Regions from separate parts of the Fusibacter sp. QWL-12 genome, predicted to be linked through region 3. Evidence: predicted binding sites of a transcription regulator. Region 3 holds the regulator's gene; each other region holds the start of a gene.

Region 1 (2,212 bases), 1.3 Mb from region 3:
GACTCTACTACAACGCCACTTACAGCATTGCTATCGCCAATAATTTCAACGACTTTGCTTTCTAACAAAATCTCAATACCAAGATCCTGTGCTTTTGCATATAATACGTCAACGATGTGCTGACCTACTGGTGCACCACCTGTTGGACGATGTGTTCTATCTTTACTAGCGCCACCCATTCTACCAACATCGGTTAAGTCTGCGCCTAAGCTCATTAACCAATCCACAGTACCTGCTGAGTTTTCTGCAAGGACTCTTACAAGATCAGGGTTGTTTAAATTGCCGCCACCCTTCATTGTATCTTCAATGAAGATCGCAACTGTATCATCGATGCCTTTTTCTTTTTGTACACTTGTTTCAGCAGCATTGAGTCCACCTGTTGCGTATTTTGTATTACCGCCTACCATAGGCATTTTTTCAACGACGATAACTTTGGCACCGTTTTGTGTCGCTTCTATAGCTGCGGTTAAGCCAGCACCACCTGCGCCAATGATAACGATGTCTGTTTCTCTATCTTCTAATTTAACAGCTTCTTTTTCAGACTCAGTTGTCTCGATGGCTTGATTCGCACCTTCAACATAAGCTTTTGCTAACGCGTCATTTACAGCATCTAAAACACCTTTAGACGTTAAACTCGCACCAGCTATGCCATCTACTTGGCCTGAGTTTGCTTTAAGAATTTTATCTAATAATTGATTTGCAGGATCAACTGCAAACTCTGATTCGTGAAATTCTACTAGTTCAATTTTCTCGATTTCAGTTTCAGAAACAACCACAGACACTTTTATAACGCCTGCATGTCCTTGACCTTCACCTTCATAAGTACCAGCATTAAAAATTGCTTCACTAATTGTCTCTTCTGATTTGCTACAGCCTGCTAATGCACCCACTGTAAGCATTGTAAGAATGAGTACCCAGATTAAGCTCTTTCTCATTTTATCCTCCATGTTGTCTTTAGAGTTCTATACTCTAATTCATTGATCTACAAATGGAGTATATAAATTTGATAATACTTTATCAATATTCTGGTCATATTGAATCTTTTTGTTCATTTAGTTCATGAAAAAAAGTCTAAAACAGTGATGATCATCACTTACTTTAGACTTTAGGACATGTATTTATTAATAAAGTTTGCATTAAATCTTTTACTTTAACGTTAAGAGACACATTTGACTGCCTGCCCAAGCCTTTAAATTTTGAACAAATTCAAAGAGTTCATCGATATTGTTTAGAATAATTTGGTAGACCTCCATCGATAATTTTTCTGGTGCATATGTAGCGAGCAGTTCAACTAACTCTTCTTTTCCAAGTGCACTTCTGTAAGGGCGATCCTCAGTAAGTGCTGAGAAAATATCTGCATAAGCCAATATGTCCATTTGAATATCAAACTGGTTTTCACTTAACTTTCTTGGATAACCAGAACCATCGCGTTTTTCATGATGTGATGACGCCCACTTAGTGATTCGGTTAAATCCATGAATTGAGTTCAGGATAATATTGGTATATAACGCATGAGATTTCATGGTTTTAAACTCATTGTCATCCAAATAGCCAGGCTTATCTATAATTTCAGTCGGCACAGAAACTTTACCAATATCGTGTAAATAGCCTGCTATGGTGATGTCGAAGCAGTCTTCTTCAGTCAGTGACATCATTCTACAGATCTTATTTGCCAGCATTCCAACCGTCTGAGAATGCGTCGATGTCCAATGGCTTTTTAAATCGACAATTTTGGCGAAGATCACTGCCAGTTCGTTGACATCCTCACGTGTTATTTCTTGGAACTGGTCATCGATTGATAAAAATAATAGTTCACCATAAGCTTCGCTCTCAATGTTCTCCCAAAATTCCTCACTAGAGACGAGTGCATCAAACGTCGGTTTAAGTAATGGATTGAACACCTTACCAAAGCGTTTTTCAATTTCCATTTTAATTTGATAGAGTTTGTTTTCATCTTCAGCGTATCTGAGTGACAACACATCGATGCGGTCAGATAAGTTAAGCAGATAACATTCAAAAGGCACTTCATCTGCATCTATGCTGCCATCGATCACCTCAGAATAAATAATGTGATGATGCCGAACGATCTTAGAAACGCGTTCAAAAGGCTTGAAACCCTCTAGCATCTTTGCACCGAGCTCCTCATGTGGTTTGGGATCTTCAACATCGATTTCAATCAATCGATCTCGCTCAGTGATACTCAATGCGCCAA
Region 2 (2,212 bases), 1.9 Mb from region 3:
CGATTCTTAGAATCTTACCCAGTAAACTGTTTAAATTTTGAGCATTGTTATTTGGGTCGCCACTAGAACCACCATCTCCACTGGCGATGTAAAGATAGCCATCTGGTCCAAAAGCAAGATGTCCTCCATTGTGGTTGGAATAAGGCTGTTGATAGGTCAATAGGATTAATTCAGAAGTCAAATCACCCACGAATCGATCTTCATTAAGTGTTGAAAATCTTGAGATGATTGTACCGGTACGATCGGTATAATTTACGTAAAAATACCCATTCTCAACAAAGTTTGGATCAAGTACAAACCCCAACAGACCTTTTTCATTTGCATTATTACTGATGATTTGACCTAAATCGATGAAGATTTCAGGACTTGCCATTGATTCATCACTTTTAAACCAAAGAATCTTACCCCCTTTTTGGACGACAAAGATAACATCTTCAAAATAAGTTGTATAGAGTGGTAAGTTGAAAGTGTAGTTAGAGTAGACTTTTTCAACTTGATAGGATTTTGGTGAAAATTCTAAATCGTATATAGAAGGCTCTGTTACGACTTCAGTTGTTTCTTCAGTTGTTAGAACTGTTGTTGATTCACTTGTGATTTCTGCTGAAGTCATGGATTCACCATTAGCAGAAGGTGTATTAACGTCTTCAGTCGTCGTTCTATCAACTTGTGTCGAACAAGCAGATAGAATGATTGCAATAGCTATATAAAATATTAATATGAGATTTCTTTTCATTTTTTTCTCCTTTCTATTTTAACTCTTATACCCAATGAGAATAGATTTCAATATGACAGTGAGGTTAAATCAATCGAGTAATTTTACGATACAAACGGTATCTCTTTGTACTATTTCTTAAGGAACTGCAATAGATTAATTGCTTTCTAATCGTAGAGTGGTAAAATTAGTATTGGACTTATTGATAAAAAAATAACAGAGAGAAAAAGGGGGAAGTATAATGTTTTTATTTGAATCTATACCTTGGTATAGTGCCATTATGTGGTTTGTTGTTTTAGGTGGTTTAATTGGATTAAATGAACTTGCAAGATTGAACAAATGGATTTCATTAGGACTTTTTTTAGTTTTACCAATCATACTTACGATTTTTGTGTGGCCAAAGACAGCTGGTGAAGGTACAAGTGTTGGCACTTGGTTTCACTGGGCAAAAGTTTATTCTGCACTAGCAGGATGTTTGGGTTTCTTAGCAATTCGTCATATTAAAGGCGCAGCGAATAACAAATGGGTATTGTTTTTTCCAGCGTTTATTTTGGCAATCAACATTATGGAAGCAGTGGTCAGAGATTTTCAATGTTATAGCTTCAATGGTTTGATCGATGGTGTCGTCATTATTGGTGGACCTTGGAATATAATGAATGGGATTGCAGGTATCTTAAACATCATCACAATATCAGGATGGATTGGCATTACCATCGGCAGAGATAAAAAGAAAGATATGCTATGGGCAGATATGCTATGGTTCTGGATCATCGCATATGATTTATGGAATTTTGCATACGTCTATAACTGTGTTTCTGATCATGCCTTTTATGCAGGTGCAGCACTCTTGATATCGTGTACCATTCCAGCCTTCTTTATTAAAAGAGGTGCGTGGCTACAACATAGAGCGCAAACACTTGGCTTTTGGATGATGTTTGTTATGAGTTTTCCTACCTTTGTCGATACTTCAAAGTTTGCTATTAAATCTTCGCATAATGAGACCGCTCTATTTGTTATCAGTTTCTTAGCGCTAGCAAGCAATGTTGCGGTATTTATCTATCACTTTGCTAAGGTCATTAAATATAAGAGAAATCCAATTCATACAGAAGTTCATAGTGATTTAGCTGCATTTAAAGAAGTGAAAATGAGCTAAAAAGTAAAATGAGCTAAAAAAGTGAAAAAAGATTTTAAATCGACGTTAAAGACGTGCCATTAGGTACGTCTTTTTTATTTAGCCACAATCTTGCTTGTGGTAAAATCTGTGGACTCGATGTCCGAAGATTTTTATTTCGCTTAACTGGTTAAAGTTTATTTTATATAAATTAATTTTGATGTTCTAAGTGAATTGACAAGTGAAATTCAAATGCGTATAATCGTATACAATAATACGATAAATGAATTTTTCAAATTGTATACTTGCAAAAATGGAGGGACTTATTCGATGAACTTAACATTGAAATTATTGAGTAGTCATCTGCTCGAAGGTGAATTAAAAACAGG
Region 3 (2,212 bases):
TCCCACGAGTACACCACGTATGCGACTACTAATTGAGTATCCTTCCAGTCGGTCAAACTCGGATTGAAGATGGCTGTATTCGTTTAAGACTGACTCAGAATGATCGGTAGCCATAAGAAGCTCGAGAGCACGCATTTCGTGCTCTATTTTATAGATATCCTCAAAAACAGCTTCGCAATAATCAAAGATGGACTCAGATATGTCCAAGCTTGTATTTTGCTCAAGATAGCCAACGACCAAATCCTTACCGACAAATAAATCGCCTTCATCTTTGGTTTCAATACCCATTAATATTTTCATAAGTGTCGTTTTACCGGCACCATTAACACCAATCAAACCGACTTTATCTTGAACATTAACTGTAAATTGAATGTCTTCCAAAATACTGTCGATGCCATATGATTTATATAAGTTGTTACAAGAAAGTGCGATCATGTTATCCTCATTTCATTTGTGTTCGTGATACTAGATACGAGTAAATTTTTAACTTGTGAAAAAATTATTACTAAGTCACTAGATATTATAACGTAAATCATATAAAATAAAAAGAGATTCGAGAGGCTAAACGCCTTGTTATATATTTGACATTCTTTCTGCGAAAGTGCTATAATTTTAATAACATAAATTGGTGATGAGGTGGATGTATGAAGGATAAAAATATCTCAGTTGCGGTAATTAGAAGATTACCGAAGTACCATAGATACTTAAAGGAATTACTTGATAATGACATAAAGAGAATCTCTTCTAAAGAGTTGAGCAAAATGATCGGCTTCACTGCATCTCAAATTAGACAAGATCTCAATAATTTCGGTGGATTCGGACAACAAGGCTATGGCTATAACGTTGAAGATTTGTATAATGAAATTGGAAAAATATTGGGCTTAACAAGACCATATAATGTTGTTATCGTTGGCGCAGGTAACTTGGGACAAGCATTAGCAAACTATTCAAGCTTTGATCGCCTTGGCTTTAAGCTTCAAGCGATGTTTGATGTTAACCCAAAGGTGATTGGACTAAAAATCAACAATGTAGAAGTACTTGATATGGATAAGTTTGAGTCATTTGTAAATGAACATAATGTTGAAATTGTTTACATTTGTACAAGTAGAGATGGTGCACAAGACGTAGCTGATAAAATTCAAAGAACAAGTGCCAAAGCAATTTGGAACTTTGCGCCAGTAGATTTAAAACTTAAGAGTAATATTATAGTAGAAAACATTCATTTGATTGACAATTTACTAACTGTATCTTACTTCTTAAAAGAATCAAATGAAGCAATATAAATAATTTAACAGAATATTAAAGTGAAACAAAAGGATTAGGGATGACCTAATTCTTTTTTTTTGATAAAATGTAAGATAGGGATTGTCACAAAATTATAGGGATAAAAAATCAGGGAGGTAACAACAAATGAAAGAGGTAGTAATTGTAAGTGCAATGAGAACTGCGATCGGTTCTTTTGGTGGCTCTTTAAAGGACATCAAACCAGCTGATCTTGGCGCAACTGTCATTAAAGCAGCACTTGAAAAAGCAGGTGTAGCACCTGAGAGCGTAGATGAGGTTATCTTAGGCTCTGTTATCCAAGCGGGATACGGTCAAGGCGTTGCACGCCAAGCATGGATTAACAACGGTTATCCAGTAGAAGTACCATGTACGACGATTAACATGATTTGTGGTTCTGGACTTAAGGCTGTGTCTATGGCATACCAGTCAATCGTTTCAGGTGCTAATGATGTGGTGATTGCAGGCGGTACAGAAAACATGAGCATGGCACCATATGTTATCAAAAGTGGTAGATGGGGTCAAAGAATGGGCAATGGCGAGTTATATGATACTATGGTAATGGACGGCTTATGGGAAGCATTTAACAACTACCATATGGGTATGACGGCTGAAAACATCGTTGCTCAGTGGGGCTTAACTCGTGAAGAACAAGATGAGTTGGCATTTAACTCACAAAGAAAAGCAGCACTTGCAAGAGCAAATGGTAGATTTGCAGACGAAATCGTTCCTGTTTTCTTACCAAATAGAAAAGGGGATCCAATTCGTTTTGATCAAGATGAATATATAAAAGAAACTTCAGTAGAAAAATTAGCAGCACTTAAACCGGCGTTCAAAAGAGACGGTGGTAGTGTTACTGCAGGAAATGCTTCTGGTATCAACGATGGTGCTTCTTGTGTAATTGTTATGAGCAAAGAAAAAGCAGATGAAC
Region 4 (2,212 bases), 100 kb from region 3:
CATACAACAATTTTCATCGTTTTCCCTCCATTTACACAGACTATTTCAATTCAGCTGCTGAGATAACCATTCTTTGAACTTCACTTGTACCTTCATAGATCTCAGTGATTTTCGCGTCTCTCATCATTCTTTCAACTGGGTATTCACGGGTATAACCGTAACCACCATGTAGTTGAACCGCTTTAGTCGTAACTTCCATTGCAACTTCTGAAGCATATAGCTTCGCCATTGCTGCATCTTGAGAATAATTCATCTTTTTCTCTTTTTTATACGCAGCGCTGTATACCAAAAATCTTGCCGCTTCGATTTTGGTTTTCATGTTTGCAATTTCAAATTGTGTATTTTGGAAGGCAGCAATAGGTCTGCCAAATTGTTTTCTTTCTTTTACATATTTAACAGTTTCATTATAAGCGCCTTGAGCAATTCCAAGAGCTTGTGCTGCAATACCGATACGACCACCATCAAGGGTCATCATTGCAACTTTAAAACCTTTACCTTCACTGCCAAGCATGTTTTCTGCTGGAACTCTACAATCTTCAAAGATGAGCTCACAAGTACTAGAGCCTCTAATACCCATTTTTGCTTCTTTCTTACCAATTGTAAATCCTGGTGTGCCCGCTTCAACGATAAACGCTGAAATGCCTTTTAAGCCTGCAGAACGATCTGTCATAGCGATTACGATGTAAATATCTGCATAACCGGCATTTGTGATAAAGATTTTACTTCCGTTAAGGATGTAATAATCGCCATCACGAACTGCAGTTGTTTGTTGACCTGAAGCATCTGTTCCTGCATTTGGCTCTGTGAGACCGAATGCGCCGATTTTTTCACCTTTAGCAAGTGGTACTAGGAATTTTTGTTTTTGTTCTTCTGTACCAAATTCATAGATAGGTGCTGCACAAAGTGAAGTGTGTGCAGATAAGACAACTGATGTTGTGCCACATGCTACAGCAAGCTCTTCTACAAGGTTGATGTACTGCCAGTAAGTACCACCTGCGCCGCCGTAGTTTCTCGGAAATGGAATACCCATCATTCCGAGGTTTGCCATTTTTTTAACAGTTTCTGCTGGGAATCTTTCTAAATCATCTATTTCCGCAGCGATTGGTTCTACCTCATTTTTTGTAAACTTTCTGAACAGTTCACGCATCATGAGGTCTTCATTTGTCATTTCAAATGTCATTTTTGTCCCTCCGTTTGTTAATAATTTAACTTTGTAAAGCAAAAAAAATAAACTATCCCCATGACAATAGTTTAACACTAATACCTAAAAAGTCAAAGGTCATAATTCATTTTTTTAGTAAATTCACGGAATTTTAACAAACTTCAAAATGATTAACATAACGACTAAAACAAATGCAATATATAAGTAACTTCGAAAGCGATTAAACTTAAACATTCCCTTATATGGGTTGTCATAAAGTTTCTTATTTCTAAAAGAAAGATCGTCTTCAAAAACGTGATAAAGTGATTCATGAGTTGAGATAATTGCCTTAACTTCACCCGTATAATACGCATTAGCAACTTCATAATCCTTTAGTGGCACAAGTAGTCTGTATCCACCGCCTGAAATTGGCTCAACACGTGTTCTTATACCATTTTCAGCCATGTCTTTTTCAAAGTCTAAGAAATAAGTCTCTGAGGTTGCATCTTTTCTTACATCTAACTCCTGCCATTTATATAAATGTTCCATATAGCCTCCTCACCTCACTACTGTACTTTATAGACACTATTTGAAATGCGCTCCTTGACGTTTTGTCTGTAGCCCAACCAATCGATCATCTGTAGGATTTGATTAATGCTTTTATCGGCATTGAAATAGTAGATACTTCGAACCGGCATAGTAGTTTGCGTCGTATCAATCTGCATCGCGTATGCTACTGCTCTTTCTGGATTGGCGCTTAGCCAAATACAAGCACGGTAATAAGCATTGCTAAAAGCAGCCACCAAATCCGGATAAACCTCATAAGCGTCTTTTTGTACGATGACTGCTAGCTGATAGTCTTCCACTTCATCAAGGGTGACATAGTTGTTGTATTGCTCAAATTTTGGATTATCGAGATAAACTTCTTCAATCATCAACAAGTCATTTGCATTTGTTTGAACCATATTTTCCATTGTATCAATATAGGATAATGTGTAATCTCGATCTAGTATTAAACCTTTTAAGGCAAGGTCATGTGTTAGTCTTTTTATAGATGAAGAATACACGCCT

The links. Region 3 encodes Rex, which represses fermentation and respiration genes when NADH is low (regulators of the CRP and FNR family bind a similar motif). Its sites were predicted from a motif close to ATTGTTAANNNNTTAACAAT; they were not measured.
Region 1: the regulator Rex is predicted to act here: its motif matches at 1,003-1,022, upstream of AC4PID_RS00390 (flavocytochrome c).
Region 2: the regulator Rex is predicted to act here: its motif matches at 914-933, upstream of AC4PID_RS15770 (DUF5692 family protein).
Region 4: the regulator Rex is predicted to act here: its motif matches at 1,194-1,213, upstream of AC4PID_RS07610 (acyl-CoA dehydrogenase).

What each region holds. Positions count from the first base shown of each region.
Region 1 covers NZ_CM178745.1:67,832-70,043, forward strand. Annotated here, with positions in the region: gene AC4PID_RS00390 (flavocytochrome c) at 1-935, opposite strand, end outside; gene AC4PID_RS00395 (HD-GYP domain-containing protein) at 1,146-2,212, opposite strand, start outside.
Region 2 covers NZ_CM178745.1:3,279,095-3,281,306, forward strand. Annotated here, with positions in the region: gene AC4PID_RS15765 (PQQ-dependent sugar dehydrogenase) at 1-733, opposite strand, end outside; gene AC4PID_RS15770 (DUF5692 family protein) at 954-1,865, shown strand; gene AC4PID_RS15775 (aconitate hydratase) at 2,154-2,212, shown strand, end outside.
Region 3 covers NZ_CM178745.1:1,409,486-1,411,697, reverse strand. Annotated here, with positions in the region: gene abc-f (ribosomal protection-like ABC-F family protein) at 1-435, opposite strand, end outside; gene AC4PID_RS07125 (redox-sensing transcriptional repressor Rex) at 645-1,283, shown strand; gene AC4PID_RS07120 (acetyl-CoA C-acetyltransferase) at 1,411-2,212, shown strand, end outside.
Region 4 covers NZ_CM178745.1:1,510,841-1,513,052, forward strand. Annotated here, with positions in the region: gene AC4PID_RS07605 (electron transfer flavoprotein subunit beta/FixA family protein) at 1-17, opposite strand, end outside; gene AC4PID_RS07610 (acyl-CoA dehydrogenase) at 41-1,180, opposite strand; gene AC4PID_RS07615 (hypothetical protein) at 1,304-1,690, opposite strand; gene AC4PID_RS07620 (substrate-binding domain-containing protein) at 1,708-2,212, opposite strand, start outside.